DNA from 2 places in the Agrobacterium sp. 5Ca50 genome. Region 1 is predicted to be linked to the other one. Evidence: predicted binding sites of a transcription regulator. Region 1 holds the regulator's gene; the other holds the start of a gene.
What was found. The regulator PhoB, encoded in region 1, activates phosphate uptake and scavenging genes when phosphate is short. The targets are predictions, from matches to a motif close to TGTCATNNANCTGTCAT.
Positions count from the first base shown of each region.

Region 1 (3,212 bases):
ATACGAGATCGTCAACCTTAGGCGCGCCGCCCCAGTATTCCTTGTTAGCCTTGTAACGGATAACGGCATCCTGCTGGTAACCGACGAATGCGAACGGACCGGTGCCAACTGGCTTCTGGTTCAGCTGTTCCTTGGTGCCGTCAGCAGCGAGCTTGTCGGTGTATTCCTTCGAAACGATCGAAGCGAATGGCATCGCAAGGTTTGCCAGGAAAGGTGCTTCAGGACGGTTCAGGGTGATCTTGACCGTCATGTCGTCGACTTTTTCAACCGACTTGATCAGCTCTGGGAAGCCCATGCCGGCAGCATATTCCCAGGATGTACCAGCAACATACTGGTGCCATGGGTTGTCAGTCTTGATCTGGCGCTCGATGGAGAAAACAACGTCATCGGCGTTCAGTTCACGGCTTGGCGTGAAGAAATCAGTTGTCTGGAACTTTACGCCCGGACGCAGCTTGAAGGTGTAAACCGTGCCGTCTTCCGAAACTTCCCAGCTTTCAGCAAGACCAGCAACTGGCTTGGTTGTGCCGGGCTCGAATTCGAGCAGGCGGCTGTAAACAGTGTGTGCAGCGGCGTCAAAGGTGGTGCCGGCGGTGTAGAGGCCCGGGTCAAAACCTTCTGGAGAACCTTCGGAGCAGTAAACGAAGGTTTTCGCGCTTGCTACATTGGCGAAGCATGTTGCAGACAGCAAGGCTGCCGCAATGAGGCCAATTTTGGAATTCATGTATAGCTCCCACTTTTATGTTCCCGTTTGTGCCAACAGACGGGAATGGTTGAGTCATTATCGTAATTTCAGTCTGTTCCGATGCCGGAGCCACAACACGGGAAGAGCTTCACAAGGCAGTTTCCGTTTTGCTGTTCCAGCCTCGCTGCCCCCATTGCCAAAATAACGGGCGCTGTAACCGAAAAGCTGTCTTAGCATCACGAGAGGCAGAGGCGGAAGCCCCCTTTTTGCCTAAAGATATGATTTATTCTGTTACAACCAGAGATTCCTGTATCGATACAGGCCAGCCTTATTTAAGGCTCTGATATGTGAGGGAATTGGTGCCACGCAAAACCAGCATCTTGGCAAATCAGGCAAAACGCAGAATCCGCATAAAACAAGGGCTTAGAGGCTGTGCAAAACCATGCGCGGAAATTTTCACGTAAAAATACTATTTATTTTCAATTAGTTGAATCGCCAATCCGTATGACTGAAAACAATTTGTCATAAAAAATAAAAAAGTCCGTTGACATAGAGCGCTGCTCGCCGTACATCGCTCTCCGTCGCCCAGATGGCGGAATTGGTAGACGCGCCAGCTTCAGGTGCTGGTACTCGCAAGGGTGTGGAGGTTCGAGTCCTCTTCTGGGCACCAATTTCTTGATTTAGTTATCTAAATCAGCCTGCAAAAAAGCTCCGGTCTCCGGAGCTTTTTTGCGTTTAGGGCCTAGTTACTCCTCACAGCCTGTCTGAAAATGATAGATTTCGACCAATTCGAACCATCGTTTTGTTCGTCGGATTGGGCGTGTCTGAAACCGCAAATTTTCAGGTCAATTTTGCACCAAACTGGATATGCCGCGTTCTCATATCGAGCAACGGTGGCATCGATGAGTTGTGAACTCATGGGTAGTGAAAGCTCTCCCAGAAACAAAAAGGGCGACTATGAGCCGCGCCTTTGATGTTTTTACATGATGAAAGACCGGATCAAGCTTCCATCGAATAACCCGCACCACGAACCGTGCGAATGACATCCTGCATATTGGAGAAGTTCAGCGCCTTGCGCAGACGTCCTACATGCACGTCAACGGTGCGTTCGTCGACGTAGATATCATGCCCCCAGACACCGTCGAGCAGCTGCGAACGTGAGAACACGCGCCCCGGTGAGGACATCAGGAACTCCAGCAGGCGGAACTCGGTTGGCCCAAGGCGCACTTCACGGCTTTTACGGTGAACGCGGTGCGTTTCACGATCAAGCTCGATATCACCGCATTTTAGCACCGAAGACAGCACCTCGGGCTTCGCACGGCGCAGCATAGCTTTCACACGTGCCATCAGCTCTGGCGTGGAGAACGGCTTGACGACATAGTCATCCGCTCCGGTGGCGAGACCGCGAACGCGTTCGCTTTCTTCACCACGCGCCGTCAGCATGATAATCGGCAGGCGTTCTGTTTCAGGCCGCATTCTGAGGCGCCGACACAGTTCGATGCCGGAAACACCCGGCAGCATCCAGTCCAGCAACAGAAGGTCAGGAACCCGTTCCTGCAAACGAATTTCTGCTTCGTCTCCACGGGTGATCGTGTCGACTTCGTAGCCTTCGGCTTCTAGATTGTAACGCAGCAGAACGCTCAGGGCTTCTTCATCTTCTACGACTGCGATCTTCGGCAACATGGCTGTACTCCGCTCAAGTCCGTCTATCTATTATTCGGTTACAGCACCGAGCGTGTTGGAGCTGTCGTCCTTCGGACGATCACCTTCAAGCTGGCTGCCTGTTGCCATGTAATAGATGGTTTCGGCGATATTGGTTGCGTGGTCACCGATACGTTCGATGTTCTTGGCGCAGAACAGCAAATGCGTGCAGGTGGTGATGTTGCGCGGATCTTCCATCATGTATGTCAGCAGTTCGCGGAACAGCGAGGTATACATAGCGTCGATTTCTTCATCACGCTCACGGATGGCATTGGCCTTCTCGGCAGAACGCGTTGCGTAAACATCAAGCACTTCCTTGAGCTGAACCAGTGCCAGCTCGGACAGGTGCTCCAGGCCGCGTGCCAGCTTGCGTGGTACGCCCGTGCCCTGAACAGCGATTACGCGCTTGGCAGTGTTCTTGCCAAGGTCGCCAACGCGCTCCAGGTCGCTTGCAATACGCAGGGAACCGATGATTTCGCGCAGGTCGGCCGCCATTGGCTGACGCTTGGCAATGGTCACAATTGCCTTGTCACCAATTTCGCGTTCCGCGTGGTCAAGTACGACGTCTTCTGAAATGACCTTCTGGGCCAAAGCCGCATCGGAGTTGACCAATGCGCGAACTGCATCCGCGCACATTTGTTCTGCAAGACCACCCATCTCAGAGATGCGGCGTGTCAGGAATTTCAGCTCATCGTCATAAGCAGACAAGATATGCGAATGTGTCGATGTCATTTCAAAGTCTCCGGCTTCTGCAAGGACGCGAGACGAAGCTAAATGGCTCCAAGTCGCTCCGGCACAATTCTTTCACGTTAACAGCGGGCGATTACTC
Region 1 covers NZ_AP026438.1:3,631,268-3,634,479, reverse strand. Annotated here, with positions in the region: gene ACZ5FM_RS17420 (ABC transporter substrate-binding protein) at 1-721, opposite strand, end outside; tRNA gene ACZ5FM_RS17415 (tRNA-Leu) at 1,266-1,352, shown strand; gene phoB (phosphate regulon transcriptional regulator PhoB) at 1,682-2,365, opposite strand; gene phoU (phosphate signaling complex protein PhoU) at 2,396-3,115, opposite strand.

Region 2 (3,212 bases), 960 kb from region 1:
CTTCAGCAGGTCGATGTAACCGATCTTGCGGGCAGCCTTGCCAACATTGGTATCGTTGAACTCGATTTTGTAGATGCGCTTGACCTTTGACGGAACGGCAAAGCAGTTGGTCTCAGGCTTCTTCGGGTCGGCGCAGGCCTTGTCGGCAGTACCGGCACCATTGTCACGTTCGATGACCAAAGCGGTGGTTTCGTCGAGCATGTTGAAGTCGCCGATCGCTTCGCCACCTTCGGCCAGCGGGTAAAGCCATGTGCGGCCTGTCCAGGACTTCGAGGCAACATCCAACTCGATGATACGAAGGCCGGTTGCTCCGTCTTCGGTTTTTTCCACCTGGCCATCAGCGGTGTAGAGTGGGCCTTCCAGCATGCCGTACAGCTTGGAGCCGTCCTTGGACATGGCCATGCCTTCATAACCGCCTGAACGCTTCAGGTTGAAAGCAGGCATTTTCTGTGTCGGGTTACCCGGCAGGGTCAGGGTAGGATGATCAGGCGACTTCACGTCGATCTCGCCAGCCTTGGTGGCGATGACATCGGTCAGCTTGCCGTCACGGGAGAACTTCAGGATATAAGGTCCGAATTCTTCACCAATCCAGAAACCGTCTGCAACAGGCTGGATGGACTCAACGTCAAAATCAGCGCCGGTCAGGTAACGCCTGTCGGAACCTTCCATGACGATTGGGAAGGGAGCCTTTCTGTCCGGGTCGGACAGGAACACGGTTTCCTGCGCATTCACCTCGCCTGCATCCCAATCGAAGGAAAGGTGGTGCAACATCAGCATGGAATCGCTGGAGTTGATCTTCGAACCGAAACCATTGTCGGAAAGGCTCCAGAAGGTGCCATCTTCCATCGCCTTGATGCCGGAAAAGCCCTGCATGGCCTGACCGTTGAACGGCATGGAAAGGCCAGTTGGCCGAACGCCGTCCATGCCCGGAACCGTGCCGAGACCCTCAGCGCGCTTGCGATCTGCTGTCGTGAACTTGGCAGATGTTTTGAGGTGTTCAGGCGCATCTGCCGGTGCTGGGATAATGGTATTGGCAGGCAGAATGGCATGCGAAACGAGCTTGGCAGGGAATTCTTTTTCGGCGGCAATTGCCGAGAAGCCGGAGATCGCAAAAATAGCAACAGAAGCAAGAAGTGTTTTGGTCATTAAATTCACCTGTCGGTTGGCACTAAAACTATGCTGTGTCGGGTACGCAGAGTTTGTGAAACTGAGGTGATGGGTGATTGAAGCTTTGGTGAAAGTTTTATGATGGCAACGTTATCATCGCCAAATCATGCGCTTTTAGTAAGCTGCTGGTTCTTTTAAATAAAATTTATGACTTCACCAGCGAGCAGACACCCAGTGTCTGGCCGCGACCCTTCACGGCATGTTCGCCCAAATACTCGCTTTTGATGCCCTTTGGCAGCAAAAGGCGGTGAATGAGATCGGACGAGATCAGGATCGGGTGGCCAAGCATCTTGCTGAGGGATTCGAGACGGGCGGTGGTATTCACCGTGTCTCCGAAATAGGTGATCTTGTGATGGTCGACACCGATTTCAGCCGTGATGACAGGACCGCCATGCAGGGCAAAGCGCAACTTTGGCATGACGCCGAAGGTCTTCATCCAGAAGTCCTGCCGTTTTTCGATAGCGGCCAGAATGTCGAAGACACATTTGATGCAGGCTGACTTCTTGATGGCATCCTGAAACGGCCATGTGATGATGGCGGCATCGCCGATGTAATCATCAATTGCCCCGTTATGCCGGCGCACGGGTGCGGCATAGGTGGCAAAGATTTCGCGTAGGAATTCCTGCGCTTTCATATCGCCATGGGTTTCGGCAAATGTCGTGGAGCCAACAAGGTCGATAAAGATGAAAACGCGCTCTTCACGCACGGGACGGCGATAGCGCCCTAGCAGCAGATCCGTAAAAATGTCGCGGCCAAGCAGTTCTCGCACCCGCATCACGAATACGATGATGCTGCAAACGATGCCTGTGAAAATCAACGTCTGCGGTTCGGCATGAACCGCGCGTTGCCAGTCGACTTTCAAAATGCCGGTTGCCCAAAGCAATGTTCCTCCCACGGCAAATCCGCAGAAAACCAGAACCGCATAGACGATCAGGCCTATTGCTATGTAGGCCGGCGTTGGCAGGAAACTGATGCGGTGCGAAAGCCGGGGCAGGATGTAGCCGCGCTCAAAGGCAAGAATAGGCGCACAGGCAAAGAGTGCATAGGTCGCGCCGATGAACGGACCGCCACCATATTCCAGAAAGGCATATGCGACGCCGCTGCCGGCAACTGCCAAAAACAGCAGCAGGTAGTCCAGCATTAAAAGGAGCTTTCGCATATGGTTCCGATACTTTCGATGAATTGCAGCCGCCGTCGAGGTCGGCGCGTTGGCTGCCTAGACTGCAACCGAGACTTTAATGTGGAAATCGATTTGCCAAAAGTGACGATTTGGAAAGGTGTTTCAAACGCTTTTTCACTGTTGCCGGATTGCACGTTTAGCTGGCCATCTAGGCCGGTTGGGCAATGACGACAAGACGTTTAACCCGTTTACTGGAAATGGCTCGCGCGTTTAAATCCGGTCTCCTCAGAGGCCGGATGGAAAAAGGGCGACGAGGAGACAGTCTATATTATTCAGTCGGCAGTTCGACCGCTTCAACCTTCTTGCCGGCAAAACGCAAGGCTACACCGCCATTGATGAGCTTCAATGCCACATCACCGAACAGTTCCTTGCGCCAGCCCGAGAGAGCGGCAACCTGGGCCTTTTCACCTTCGGAGGCAATCCTGTCGAGGTCATCGCTGTTGGCGATGATCTTGGCAGCGACGCCGTGCTTGTCTGCCGTCAGTTTCAATAGAACCTTGAGGAGTTCAACGGCGGCTCCTGAGCCTTCCGGCGAGTGGCTGTGACGTGGCGCTTGTGGCATCTCGGTCTTCGGCAGGGCAAGAGCGGCGTTAACGGTTTCGATGATGGCGGTGCCCGACGACGAGCGCTCCCAACCCTTTGGAATGGTGCGCAGGCGCGACAATGCCTCGCTATCCTTGGGCTGTTGCTGGGCAATCTCGAAAATCGCATCGTCTTTCAGAACGCGCGAACGCGGCACATTGCGGCTGCGCGCTTCACGCTCACGCCATGCGGCCACAAATTTGAGAATGGCAAGTTCAGTTGGCTTGCGCAGGCGCGACTTCAGACGCAACCATGCATCGTCAGGATGCAACTCATAGGTATC
Region 2 covers NZ_AP026438.1:890,288-893,499, forward strand. Annotated here, with positions in the region: gene ACZ5FM_RS04275 (esterase-like activity of phytase family protein) at 1-1,146, opposite strand, end outside; gene ACZ5FM_RS04280 (adenylate/guanylate cyclase domain-containing protein) at 1,313-2,326, opposite strand; gene rnd (ribonuclease D) at 2,616-3,212, opposite strand, start outside.
Region 2: the regulator PhoB is predicted to act here: its motif matches at 1,235-1,251, upstream of ACZ5FM_RS04275 (esterase-like activity of phytase family protein).